2 regions of the Mesoterricola sediminis genome follow, and region 2 is predicted to be linked to the other one. Evidence: riboswitches for the same ligand, from Rfam matches in the RefSeq annotation. Region 2 holds a riboswitch; the other holds the start of a gene.
The links. A riboswitch is a leader RNA that binds a small molecule or an ion and turns the genes downstream of it on or off. The one in region 2 is predicted to bind S-adenosylhomocysteine.
Positions count from the first base shown of each region.

Region 1 (6,811 bases), 2.2 Mb from region 2:
GCTCGTGGTGGACCTGCCCCCCGGGGAGGAGCCGGCGTGGGAGGCCGTCCTGCGCCGCGCGGGCTACCCCCTCGTGCCCCTCCTGGCCCCCACCACCGGCCCGGACCGGGCCCGGCGGCTCCTGGAGGCCCGGCCCGATCCCGGCGCGGGTCCCTTCGCCCAGCGCTTCGCCTACGTCGTGGCCCGCCTGGGCGTGACCGGGGCGGGGGGCGCCGTGGACCTGGCCCCCGTGGCGGCGCGCCTGCGCGAGCTCCGGGCCCTCACGGACCGCCCCCTGGCGGTGGGCTTCGGCCTGGACGACCCCGGGAGCCTGGAGGCCGTGCGCGCCCTGGGGGCCACCCCCGTCGTCGGCTCCGCCCTGGTGGCGGCCCTCCACCGGGGCGGGGACCTGGCCGGCTTCCTGGAACCGCGGCTCCCGTAGGCTCCCCGATCCGCCCGCCATGACGGAGAATGGGGGAGGATGCCCCGCATCCCCCCTGTCCTCCGGAGGTGCCGTGATCTTCGTGATCGCCTCGGCCAAGAAACTCGATTTCGCGCGGCAGCTCCCCGCCGTGGAGGGCACGGCGCCGGCGCGGCTCAAGGAGGCCGCGGGGCTGGCGCGGATCCTGAAGGGCCTGGATATGGCGGCCCTGGCGGACCTCATGGGCATGAGCGGGGAGCTCGCGGCCCTCACGGCGGGGCGGTTCGCGGCCTGGAAGCCGGCCCACGCGGCGCCGGAGGCGCGGCCCGCGGTCCTGGCCTACAGCGGGGACGCCTACCAGGGCCTCGACGCCTGGAGCCTGGCGCCGGCGGACCTGGCCTGGGCCCAGGACCGGCTCCGCATCGTCTCGGGCCTCTACGGCCTCCTGCGGCCCCTGGACCTCATCCGCCCCTACCGCCTGGAGATGGGGACGCGCCTGGCGAACCCGGACGGGGCGGACCTGGTCGCGGCCTGGCGGCCCCGGGTGACGCGGGACCTGGCCCGGGACCTGCGGGCCGCCGGCGGCCCCCTGGTGAACCTGGCCTCGGGGGAGGCCTTCGCGGCCGTCGACGCCTCGGGGCTGGGCCGGGTGGTGACGCCGGTCTTCGAGGACCTGCAGCGTGGGACGTACCGGGTGGTGAGCTTCCACGCGAAGCGGGCCCGGGGCCGCATGGTCCGCTTCGCCATCCGGGGGCGGATCGAACGGGCCGAGGATCTCCAGGCCTTCGGGGAGGACGGCTACCGCTTCGAACCCCGGGCCTCCGACGGGGACCGGTGGGTCTTCCGGCGCTGACTCAGAGGAGCGCGCCGGCCGCGCCCTGGCCGGTTTCGCGGCCGTTCACGTAGACGGCGGCGATGCCCGCGGGGGGGGTGCGGGGGTCGGCGTAGGTGGCGTTGTCGCGCAGGGCGTCCGGATCGAAGAGGACGAGGTCCGCGGCGAAGCCGGGCGCCAGGCGCCCGCGGTCCCGCAGGCCGAAGACCTCGGCGGGGAGGGCGGTGATGCGCCGGACGGCCTCCTCCAGGGTCAGGCGGGGGCGGTCCAGGGCCATGCGCCGCAGGTAGCGGGGGAAGGTCCCCCAGAGGCGGGGGTGGGGATGGGTGTCGTGGGGCAGGCCGTCGGAGCCCACCATGCAGCGGGGGTGGAGGAGGATGCGGTCCACGTCCTCGGCCAGCATGTGGAAGTAGACGCCGCCGCCGGGCTGGAGCCGGTCCAGGGCCTCGAGGGGCCCGACGCCCCAGTCCGCGGCCACCGCCGCCAGGGTGCGGCCCGCGGCCTCGGGGTGGGGGCGGGACCAGGCCACGAGGACCTCCCGGCTCTGGGCGGCGAAGGCCGGGTCCAGGACGGTGGAGCCGGCCTCGTAGGGGTAGGCGTCCAGGGCGAAGGGCACGTCCGCGCCCTCCTCGGCGTAGAGGTCCAGCAGCTCCCGGCTGCGGCCGCCGTTGGCCCGGCCCGCGGCCTTCTGATGGCTGAGGACGAGGGGGGCTTCCGCGGCGCGGGCGATGGCGAAGGCCTCCCGGGTGGCCTCGGCGACGCCGTCGAACTCGTCCCGCACGTGGACGCAGAGGCGCCCGCCCCGGGCGGCGGAGGCCCGGGCCAGGGCCGCGGTCTCGGCGGCGGTGGCCCCCAGGTTGGGGGGGTAGGCGAGCCCGGTGCTGAAGCCCCGGGCGCCGGCGTCCATGGCCTCCTCGACGCGGCGGACCATGGTCCGGAGCTCGCCGGGGGCCGCGGGCCCGCCGATGGCGGCGACGGCCCCCACCCGCAGGGTGCCGTGGCCCACCAGGGGCACGACGTTCACGGGGAGCGGGGCCGCCCGGAGGGCGTCGAGGAAGGCCGCGAAGGTGCCGAAGCGGTAGTCGCCGGCCCCGCCCAGGAGGTCCAGGGGCGCGGGCGGGTCCTCCCGGGGCAGGAGGGGGGCCAGGCTGATGCCGCAGTTGCCGGTGACGACGGTGGTGACGCCCTGGGCCAGCTTGGGCCGGATATCGGCCTCCTGGAACACGGCCCGGTCGTCGTGGGTGTGGACGTCGATGAAGCCGGGCGCCGCGGCGAGGCCCCGGGCCTCGACGACGGTGCCGGCCCCGGCCCCGGCGAGGTCCCCCAGGGCGGCGATGCGCCCGTCCCGGATCCCCACGTCCCCGGTCCAGGCGGGGGCGCCGGTTCCGTCCAGGATCCGGGCGTTCCGGATCAGGGTTTGGAAGGCGGGGGCGGACTCCAGCATCACCCCTCAAGGATAACTGGTGCATGCCGATGAGACAGCGTATCATTGAGTTCTTCCGAGAGGCGCTGCAAGGCATCCCCATGTCCCAGGCTCGGAAGCCGGCTCGTCCGGTCACCACCAACGGCGCTTACCTCACAACCTCTGCCGGGTTTTGCGGGTAAGGCGCCGTGGTGCTCCCCGCCAGGTTCCCGGCCGTCGTCCAAGGAGCCCACCATGACCACCGTCGCCACCGACTTCCAGGTCGCCGACCTGTCCCTCGCCGCCTGGGGACGCCGGGAGATCGCCATCGCCGAGACGGAGATGCCCGGCCTCATGGCCATCCGGGAGGAGTACGCCGGCGCCAGGCCCCTCGCGGGCGCCCGCATCGCCGGGTCCCTCCACATGACCATCCAGACCGCGGTGCTCATCGAGACCCTCAAGGCCCTCGGGGCCGAGGTCCGCTGGGCCTCGTGCAACATCTTCAGCACCCAGGACCACGCGGCCGCGGCCATCGCCGACGGCGGGACGCCGGTGTTCGCGTACAAGGGCGAGAGCCTGGACGACTACTGGGCCTTCACCCACCGGATCTTCGACTTCCCCCAGGGGTCGGCCAACATGATCCTGGACGACGGCGGGGACGCCACCCTCCTGCTCCACCTGGGCGCCCGCGCCGAGCAGGACCCCTCGATCCTGGACAACCCCTCCAACGAGGAGGAGACGGCGCTCTTCGGGGCCATCCGCCGCCGCCTGGCCCAGGACCACGGCTGGTACGCGCGGCAGCTGGCCGCGGTGAAGGGCGTGACGGAGGAGACCACGACGGGCGTGCACCGCCTCTACCAGATGGCGGAGCGCGGCGAGCTCAAGTTCCCGGCCATCAACGTCAACGACTCCGTCACCAAGAGCAAGTTCGACAACCTCTACGGCTGCCGCGAGTCCCTGGTGGACGGCATCAAGCGCGCCACGGACGTGATGATCGCCGGCAAGGTCGCCGTGATCTGCGGCTACGGGGACGTGGGCAAAGGCTGCGCCCAGGCCATGCGCGCCCTCTCCGCGCAGGTGTGGGTGACCGAGATCGATCCCATCTGCGCGCTGCAGGCCGCGATGGAGGGCTACCGGGTCGTGACCATGGAGTGGGCGGCGGACAAGGCCGACATCTTCGTCACCGCCACGGGCAACTACCACGTGATCGGCCACGACCACATGGCGGCCATGAAGGACCAGGCCATCGTCTGCAACATCGGCCACTTCGACAGCGAGATCGACGTGGCGAGCCTCGAGGGCTACCGGTGGGAGGAGATCAAGCCCCAGGTGGACCACATCGTCTTCCCCGACGGCAAGCGCATCATCCTGCTGGCCAAGGGCCGCCTGGTGAACCTGGGCTGCGGCACGGGCCACCCCTCGTACGTGATGAGCTCCAGCTTCGCCAACCAGACCCTGGCGCAGATCGAGCTGTGGACGAAGCAGGGCGAGTACCCCATCGGCGTCTACACCCTGCCCAAGAAGCTCGACGAGCACGTGGCCCGGCTCCAGCTCAGGAAGCTCAACGCCCAGCTCACGGAGCTCACCGAGGCCCAGGCGAAGTACATCAGCGTCCCCGTGGAAGGGCCCTTCAAGCCCGACCACTACCGGTACTAGGACCGGGTGCTGGTCGACGCCCACTGCCACCTCCAGGATCCGCGGCTGGCCGCGGACCTGGAGGGGGTGCTGGCCCGGGCCCGGGCCGCGGGGGTGGGCGCCTTCGTGGTCTGCGGGACGCGGGAGGCCGACTGGGGGGCCGTGCTGGACCTCGCCCGGACCCGGGCCGGGGTCATTCCCTTCGCGGGGCTGCACCCCTGGCATGTGGCGGAGGCCTCGCCCGGCTGGGAACCGGCCCTCGTGGCGGCCTTCCATGCGGGCGCCGGGGCAGGGGAGGCGGGCCTGGATTTCTCGGAGGGCCGGCCGGACCGGGACCTGCAGGAGGCCGTGCTGGCCGCCCAGGTGCGGCTGGCGGCGGCCCATGGCCTGCCCCTCGCCCTCCACGCCGTAAAGGCCGCCGACCGGCTCGCCGCCGTGCTCCGGCGGGTGGGCCTGGGCCGGGCCGGGGGCTACGTGCACGCCTTCTCGGGGGCGCCGGAGGTGGCGCGGACCTACCTGGACCTGGGCCTCCACCTGTCCTTCGGGGGGGCGATCACCCGCCCCGGCGCGACCCGGGCCCAGGCCGCCCTGGCCTTCGTTCCGCGGGACCGCTACCTGCTGGAAACGGACGCGCCGGACCTGGCCCCCGCGGGGGTGACCGGGCCCAACGAACCGGCCCACCTGGCGCTGATCGCCGCCGCCGCCGGGCGGATCCGGGGCGAGGACGCGGGGGCCCGGGCAGCAGACAACGCACGCACGCTTCTGGGAAGGTGGTTGGCATGAGATGGTTCGCCCGCACGGAACAACTGCTGGGGGAGGCGGCGTATGCCCGATTGGCCTCCAGCCGGGTCGCGGTCTTCGGCCTGGGCGGCGTGGGCTCGTACGCGGTGGAGGCCCTGGCCCGGGCCGGCGTGGGGGAGCTGCGCCTGGTGGACTACGGCGTGGTGGACGAGAGCAACATCAACCGCCAGCTCTTCGCCCTCCACAGCACGGTGGGGCAGCGGAAGGTGGACCTGGCGGCCGCCCGGGTGCGGGACATCCAGCCGGAATGCAGGGTGGATGTGCGGCCGGGCTTCGTGAACGCGGAGACCGTCGAGGGGTTCCTGGATCCGGCGCCGGACCTGGTCATCGACGCCATCGACAGCCTCAACTCCAAGGTGACCCTGCTGGAGACCGTCTGGCGCCGGGGCCTGCCCCTGGTCAGCAGCATGGGGGCGGGGGGCCGCCTGGACATGGGGGCCCTGCGGGTGGGGGACCTGGCCGAGACCACCATCTGTCCCCTGGCCCGGATGGTGCGCCTGCGCCTGCGCCGGCGGGGGGTGACCGGCGGCATCCCCTGCGTCTATTCGGTGGAACCGGCGCGCAACACCACGCCCTACCAGGCCCAGGACCGGGGCGAGCACTTCGGCACCGGCCGGGTGCGGACCCCCATCGGCACGGTGTCCTACATGCCGGCGGCCTTCGGGCTGCGGGTGGCCCAGGAGGCCATCGCGCGCCTGCTCGCTGTGGCTCCGGAAGGGGAAACGCAAAAACAAGTGGAAATGGCCTGAGAAGTTAAGCATCATAGGCGCACCTTTTTCCCTTGAACGGAACCCGACGGGGCGCCCCATGACCGATGCACAGGCTCCATCCAGCCCTGCCGGCCCGGCCGAGGATCCGCTCCGGCTGGTCTGCCTCGTGGCGTCCGCGGGCGGCCTGGATCCCCTGAAGCTGATCACCGCCTGCCTGGGGCCGGGGTTGGCGGGGGTGGTGCTGATCCTCCAGCACTTCCCCGAGGACCAGGCGAGCCACTTGCCGGATCTCCTCACCGCCTCCTGCGCGCTGCCCGTTCGGGTGGGATTGCCGGGCACGGTCCTGGCGGCGGGCACCCTGTATGTGCTGGGCGGGGGCATGGAAGTGGAGGCGGTTCCGGGCGGGCTCTGCCTCCGGCGCGACCAGGCCATCCCCACCCAGGACCTGCCGGGGGACCATCTGCTCCGCTCCGCCGCCGCCGCCGTGGGCCGCCGCGCCGCGGGCATCCTGCTTTCGGGCACGGGGCGGGACGGCACGGAGGGCCTCCGGGCCATCCGGGACGCGGGGGGCATGACCCTCGTCCAGGCCCCCGCCAGCGCCGCCTATGACGGCATGGCGCGGAGCGCCATGGAGGCGGGGGTGGCGGGCCGGGTGCTGCCGCCGGAGGAACTGGCGGTCGCCATCCAGGAGTTCTGTCAGGGCGCGCGGCCGGGGGCCCCTGGCCGTTCCGGAGGCCTCCCGGAGATTTGCGACACCCTGACGCGCCTCACGGGGCACGACTTCCATGGCTACAAGCAGGGGACCCTCCTCCGTCGGATCCAGCGCCGCATGCGCGCCTGCCAGTGCCGCTCCCTGGGGGAGTACGCCCTGGCCCTGGAGGGGAACGCCCAGGAGGGGGCCGCCCTTCTGGCTGACCTGCTCATTGGCGTCACGGAGTTCTTCCGGGATCCCCTGGCCTTCGAGGCCCTGGGCCGGGCCCTGGGGGCGGCCCAGGCGGCCGGCGGTCCGCAGCCCCGGGACATCCGAGCCT
Region 1 covers NZ_AP027081.1:2,491,018-2,497,828, reverse strand. Annotated here, with positions in the region: gene trpA (tryptophan synthase subunit alpha) at 1-421, shown strand, start outside; gene yaaA (peroxide stress protein YaaA) at 495-1,253, shown strand; gene R2J75_RS10955 (N-acyl-D-amino-acid deacylase family protein) at 1,255-2,676, opposite strand; S-adenosyl-L-homocysteine riboswitch at 2,728-2,812, shown strand; gene ahcY (adenosylhomocysteinase) at 2,890-4,290, shown strand; gene R2J75_RS10945 (TatD family hydrolase) at 4,297-5,052, shown strand; gene R2J75_RS10940 (tRNA threonylcarbamoyladenosine dehydratase) at 5,049-5,819, shown strand; gene R2J75_RS10935 (CheR family methyltransferase) at 5,878-6,811, shown strand, end outside.
Region 1: it holds a riboswitch for S-adenosylhomocysteine, as region 2 does, so the genes downstream of both, ahcY (adenosylhomocysteinase) here and R2J75_RS01345 (PfkB family carbohydrate kinase) in region 2, are expected to answer to the same signal.

Region 2 (6,811 bases):
GGAGGCCTCGAGGGCCAGGCCGCCGGCGTACCGGAGGGCGTCGGCCGCGGTTTCGCCCGGCAGCATCTCGAACTGCAGGCGGGGGGCGGCGCCCATGGTCTTCCAGTGGATGAGCCAGCCTGGGAAGCCGTCGAATTCCCGGTCCCGTTCCGTGGGTTCGTTGGCCTTGTCGGCGGGGATTTCCAGCCGCTGGTCCCCCCGGATGGGGGTCTGGAGTTCCTTGAGGCGCTCTTTCAGCTTCTTGATGTTGGCCTCGAGGGCATCCGGATCGAGGGGGGCGGCCTCGGTGCCCTGGACGGGCGTCTCGAGGGTGCCGTCGGCGCCGATGGTGGGGACGAGGGCCTTGGCCCGGGCGGCGGCGGCGTTGGCGTTCAGGGCGGGCACGCTCTTGAGGCGGGCCTCCTCCAGGGCGATGCGTTCCTTGAGGTCCTTTTCCTCCTTGGCCTTGCGGCTGGCGGCGTCCACCGGGCGCAAATCGCCGGTGGCGGCGACGACCCGGGTGAAGGCGCCCTCCAGGGTGACCTGGTTGAAGGCGAGGGGCACGAAGACGGTGTCGCCGCTCTGGAGGGCGAAGTTCACGTTGCCGAGGCCCTCGGCGCGGAGGGGGTAGAGGTCGAGCTTGTGCACGATGGCGCCGCCCCGCATCACCCGGATCTCCCGGAAGGAGCCGGCGGCGGTGGGTCCCCCGGCGAGGCCGAGCACATTGACGAGGCTGCTGAGGCTCGGGACGAGGTAGGTGCCGGGCCGGTAGACCTCCCCCAGCACCGCGATCCGGATCTCCCGGAGCTTGGTCACGGAGAGATCGACGGAGGTGCGGCTGAACTGCTGGGCCACCTTGGACTGGACCGCGGCCCGGGCCCGGGAGAGGCTGAGGCCGCCGACCTTGACGGAGCCCACCTTGGGGACGACGAGCTGGCCGCGCCCGTCCACGGTTAGGGGCAGCTCGAAGGTGGCGCTCCCGAAGGCGCTGAGCTGGACCTGGTCCCCGGCGCCCAGCACGTAGTCGTCGGAGATGCCGCCCTCGGTCCAGGTGGAGGCGCTCTGGCGTGCGGTGAACAGATCCTCGGCGAAGCGCTTGGGGGCCTTCTCCTTGGCGCGGGCGGCGGCGATCTCGGCCTGGAACCGCTCCTGGTCCTCGTAGGCGGAGCCCTTGGCGGGATCCTGGCCGGCGGAGCCCTTGGCCTGGTCCAGGAGGGAGGCCCGGGACAGGGCCAGGGGCTGGGGCTCGGCGCTGGTCCGGTCCTGGGTCCGGGTCTGGTTCGCCGCCTTGAGGGCCTCGGCGAGGTCCTGTCCGGACAGGGTCGCGACCGACGCGAGGATCAATAAGGAAACCGTGCTGCGCATGCGTTCACCCGTGATTCAACGATCCTAACATCAGAAAATGCCGGCCGCTCCCCGGCGGCCCGCGCCCGGGCGGCCCTTCAACGCCGCCGGGCCCCCGGCGAACGCCAGGCCAGCTCGGCGAACCAGCGGAATCCGTTCCGGGTCCGGCCGGCCACGAATTCCGCCGCGCCGTGCCGGGCCCAGGAGGCGCCCAGGTTGAGGGTCAGGTCCCGGGGCGCCCGCCAGGTCAGGGAGGTGGCCAGGGCCTGGAACCGGTCCTTGGAAGGGGTGCGCCCGGGGTTCGCCGCCTGCCAGAGGGCGGGGTCGTCCCAGAAGGGCCGATCCCCCGCCAACACCCAGGCCGTGGCGGCCAGCGTCGGAGCCAGGTCGCCCTCCACCCGGAGGGTGGTGCAGCGGGTCTCGCCGCCCAGGGACTCCCCCAGAGGATCGCCCTGGTAGTAGAACCCCGTGAGGTAGGTGGCGGAGGCGAAGGTGCGGTGGTACTGCTGGGGGGCGGAGTTGCTCGTGTCCTGGTATTCCAGGCCCGCGCGGACCCGCTCCCACCGCACGGTCAGTCCGAGGGTGTCGTTGGGCACGGCGAGGTTGGGCACCGACTTGCGCTGGGTCTCGGTCCAGAAGAGGTTGACGCGCCCCTGGCCGAGGTTCCGCAGGTCCCGGGACACGTCCTTCCCGAGCCAGTAGAGGGGCCGGTGCAGGAAGGTGCCCCAGTTCCAGGTCACCGCCTTGGTGCCCCGGCTCAGGTAGAAGCGCACGTCCCCGGCCCGCAGGAGGCGCTCCAGGGAGGTGACCCGCATCCGGATTCCCAGGTCCGCCTCGGAGGCGCTGCGGGCCTTGTTCCGGTAGGCGCCCCCGGTTCCCGCCTGGCCTGGATTGGAGAAGTCCATGTCCGATTCGGCCAGGGTGTCCTTGAGGCCGAAGACGGCGGTGGCGTAGTCCCCCAGGCCGTAGCCGTCCGTCATGCCCACGCCCTTGCGGGTGCCCGCGAAGAGGTTGAGGTAGTTCATGTAGAACTCGACGGCGGGGCCGAACCGGGCCTCGACCCGGAAGCCCGAGATCCAGGGCGCCTGGGGGTCCCCGGTCTCCGCGATGGCCTTGCGCCGGCGCTCGGGATCCTGCATGGAGGTGCTGAGGACGCGCCCGTTCTCGAGCCGGCCCAGGAAGGCCTGGAAGCCCCAGGTGCCCAGGTTGACGCCCCGGATGGAGAGGGGGGCCAGGGGGGATTCCACGCGGGCGCGCGGGAAGGGCCTGGCCGACTCGCCCAGGAGGTACCCGCCCCGGAGGCCGTAGCCCCAGACCAGGGGTTCCATCTCGAGACCCGCGAGCCATCCGCCGGGGCTCCGGCGCCACGCGTGACCCCGGTAGAGGGTGAAGCGGGCCCCGCCGTCGGGGTCGCGGTAGGCGAGGCCCGTTCCGGCCACGTCCCAGGCGCCCTTGCCGAAGCCGCCTTCCAGGCTGACGCCCGAGCCCACGAGGCTGTTGCCCAGGCCGAGGCTGTCCGGAAGGGTGGCCGGGGGGCCCTGCCCGTTGCCCGCCCAGAGCCCGCCGCCCCACCAGGAGCCCTGGGCCGCGGGCAGGGCCTCGCGCCGGTTCCAGCCTTCCGGGGCCTGGGCCGTCAGGGGCAGCAAGGGCAGCGCGGCGGCGAGGATCCAGGCTTTCATCGGGCTCCGGGAGCGGTTCGGACCCCATATTCTACAACCGGGGCCACGGTGCACAAGGCTCGAGAGGCTCAGGCCAGGGAGATCATCCGGGTGAAGGCGTCGACGCGGGCCTGGTAGTCGGCGTCCTGGAGGGACTGGAGGCGCTCGGTGCCGAAGGCCTGGACGGCGAAGCTGGCCATGACCGTCCCGGCCAGGGCGGCGCGCTTCAGGACCGGAAGATCCAGGGTGCCGGCCTGGGCGAGGTAGCCCAGGAAGCCGCCCGCGAAGGTGTCGCCGGCCCCGGTGGGATCCTGGACGTCGGCGAGGGGGAAGGCCGGGGCGGGGAAGGCGCCCTCCGGGGTGAAGAGCAGCATGCCGTACTCGCCGCGCTTGACGACGAGGATGCGGGGACCGAAGGTGCGGATGCGCTCATAGGCCTTGACGAGGTTCCGTTCGCCGGTGAGGGACCGGGCCTCGGCCTCGTTCACCAGGAGGATGTCGATCTCCTTGAGGACCTCCATCAGGGCCGGGCGGGCACCGTCGATCCAGAAGTTCATGGTGTCGAGGGCGGTCCAGCGGGGCCGGGTCTTCATCTGCCGCACCACGTCCAGCTGGAGGACGGGGTCGATGTTGCCGAGGAAGAGGTAGGGGGCCTCCCGGAAGGTGGGCGGCAGGTCCGGCTTGAACCCGGCGAACACGTTCAGGTGGGTCTCCAGCGTCTTCGCCTCGTTCAGGTCGTCGCCGTACTGGCCCTTCCAGTGGAAGCTCAGGCCGGGCATCTTGCGGATTCCGGAGAGATCGATGGGGCGCCCGGCGAAGACGCCGAACTCCTCGGGGCCGAAGTCCTCGCCCACCACGGCCACCACCTGCACGGGATTGAAGCGGCTCGCGCTCAGGGAGAAGTGGCTCGCGGAGCCGCCCAGGATGTGGTCCCGGCGGCCGGACGGGGTTTCGAGGTCGTCGAAGGCGACGCTCCCTACGACAAGAAGGCTCATGGGGCGCTCCGGACGTGGCGTTTGGGCCCGCTCCCGGTTCCCGGCGGGATCCAGGGGCGAGCGTCGTTGGGCGGGCGTGGAAACTCCGAGCCTGGGCGGCGGGAAGGCCACCTGCAACGCTCCTCGGAGAACGTTGATCCTACTCTCCGAATCCCTTGTGGCGCAAGGCCTTTCAGGCCATGCCGTGCCGGGACAGGATGACGGCGCGCTGCTTGTCGAATTCCGCCTGGGTGATGAGCTGGCTGTCGAAGAGGTCCTTGAGCTCGGTGAGCTCCTCCTTCAGGGATTTGGCCGGCGCCGGGGCCGCCGGGGCGGCCTGCCCCGCGGGGTAGGGGGCCTGGGCCATCTGGCCCATGGCGCCTCCCATCTGCTGGCCCATCATGTTCCCCATGCCCACGCCCATGCCGACGCCCATGCCCAGGCCGGCGATCCCGCCGGGGTTCTGGGCCGCCAGGGGGATGGAATCCGCGACCTGCATCTGGGTGTAGGCGCCCATCACGGGGGCCATCATCCCCACGGAGGCGCGCTTGTCCATCATGGCCTCGACCTCCTCGGGGAGGCTGATGTTCTCGATGAAGAGCTTCGAGCACTCCAGGCCCATGGTCTGGAACTCGGGATCCATCTTCTGCCGGAGCAGGTCGGAGAGCTCGTCATACCGGGCCGCGAGGTCGAGGGCCGGGATCTTCGCCTCGCCCAGGGCGTCGGTGAAGCGGCTGACGAGGCTCTTGCGGAGCTGCTCGGTGATGTCGTCCTTGGTGTAGAGGCCGTTGGTCCCCACGAGCTCCTTGAGGAAGCGCTTGGAATCCTTGACCCGGATGGAGTAGATGCCGAACGCCCGGATCCGGAGGACGCCGAAGTCGGCGTCCCGCATCATGATCGGGTTGGAGGTGCCCCAGCCCAGGTCGTTGTAGAGCCGGGTGTTGGTGAAGTAGACCTCGGACTTGAAGGGGCTCTCGAAACCGTACTTCCACCCCTTCAGGTCGGCGAGGATGGGGAGGTTGCGGGTGGACAGGGTGTGGGTGCCCGGCGCGAAGGTGTCGGCGAACTGGCCCTCGGAGACGAAGGTGGCCTCCTGGCTCTCCCTGACGACCAGCTGCGCGTTGTTCTTGATCTCCTGGTTCCGGACAGGGAACCGCCAGGCCAGGACGTCGTTGGAATCGTCCAGCCATTCGATGATCTCGATGAATTGGGCTTTGCCCCAGTCCGTCAGACCCATACAGGCCTCCTCCCGGCTATGGCCGGCGCAAGGAAGTTTACGACTGTTTGCGCTTTTTGGTTGAGCCGGGCGGTGGAATCCGGGTCCGGGTGTGCACGGACCGGGTGTCCGCGTCGACGATGCACCGCCAGCCCCGGTCCTCGCCCGGGACCTCCAGGTCCACCTGCCATCCGCAGGTGGCGCCGTTCAGGGGTACCCGCCGCGCGGAGACGGCGATTCCGCCGGTCTCCTTCTCGGCGATGGCGCGGGCCTCGGAGGCGGTCCGGACCGGGCGCGCCCGGGTCGGGACCGCTGCCCCGAGGGACGCGGCCAGGGCCAGGAGGAGGGCAGGGCGGATCACGGGGCTTCGGGCACGCCGAGGGACGCCAGCCACGCGGCGTGGTCCGTGGGCCTTTCGCTGCGCTCCCCGTTCCGGCGGAGGGCGTGGAGCCGGAGGGCCCCGTCCCGGAAGCCCAGGAGGACGCCCTCCCCGGTCGACCTGAAATGCCCCGCGGGGCAGGCCTCGGCCGACGGCAGGGCCCAGGCGACCTGGAGCCGGCCCGCGGAGGTCTCGATGAAGGCGTTGGGCCAGGGGTCGGCCACGGCCCGGACGAGGTTGAAGGTCTCGGCGAGGCCGGCCCCGAAATCCAGGCGTCCGTCCTCCGGCTTCCGTCCGCCGAAGTAGGTGGAGGGGCCCAGGGCCTTCTGGGAGGTGCGGGGCGCCGTCCCGGCCGCGAGGGCCGGAGCGAGTTCGCGGACGAGGGCCCGGGCGGCCTTCGCCGAACGAAGCGTCAGGCTGAGGGCCGTCTCGTCCCAGGCGATGGGGAGGCGGGCCTGGCCGATGATGTCCCCGTCGTCGGGTTTGGCCGTCATGGCGTGGAGGGTGATGCCGGTCTCGGGCTCGCCCTTCACGAGGACCCAGTTGATGGGGGCCCGTCCCCGGTAGGCGGGGAGGAGGGAGCCGTGGAGGTTGTAGGCCCCCAGGCGGGGGAGGTCGAGGACCCGCTGCCGGATCATCTCCCGGAAGTAGAAGCTGAAGATGAAGTCGGGGGCCTCGCGCCGGATGGCCTCGTACACGCTGTCGGCGTTGAAGTCGGGCTCCATCCTGACCGGGATGCCCCGGGAGGCCGCGAGGTCGGCGGGGGGCGTGAACCAGGCCTCGCCGGGGTGCTGGGGGTAGGTGTAGAGGGCCTTGATGTCGAAGCCCGCCTCGAGGAGTCCCGCCAGGGCCTCGTGGCCGACGGGAGAGAAAGCGCATACGATGGCAGTCGGCATGGGGCTCCCAGAGGTCCTGAGCCAGTCTAACCCCGGTCCCTTCCAGGACGTAACCTGGGGGGGGGAAACCGGCCCGGCCCTCCCGTTCGACAAGGTGGATCCATGAGACTGACCTGGCTGATGCCCTTGGCGATCGCCGCGGCCCTCCCCGCCGGGGCGCAGGTCGCTCCCGCGGCCGGACAGGCGCTCCCGGTCCCGGCCCTCGGCGGCGCCGCCCCGGGCCTGCCCGAGCAGCTCGCGCCTCCCCAGGAGGCGGATCCCTTCTACCTGCCGCCGGCCGCCCGGGAGTTCGTGTACCGGGCCACCGCGCCCCAGCCCAGCGTCCACACCAAGCTCCAGAGCCTCCTGAGGGCCATCTTCCGGCC
Region 2 covers NZ_AP027081.1:312,059-318,869, forward strand. Annotated here, with positions in the region: gene R2J75_RS01335 (polysaccharide biosynthesis/export family protein) at 1-1,344, opposite strand, end outside; gene R2J75_RS01340 (capsule assembly Wzi family protein) at 1,422-3,002, opposite strand; gene R2J75_RS01345 (PfkB family carbohydrate kinase) at 3,071-3,976, opposite strand; S-adenosyl-L-homocysteine riboswitch at 4,028-4,107, opposite strand; gene R2J75_RS01350 (SPFH domain-containing protein) at 4,149-5,192, opposite strand; gene R2J75_RS01355 (PepSY domain-containing protein) at 5,230-5,532, opposite strand; gene R2J75_RS01360 (formyltransferase family protein) at 5,529-6,446, opposite strand; gene R2J75_RS01365 (tetratricopeptide repeat protein) at 6,549-6,811, shown strand, end outside.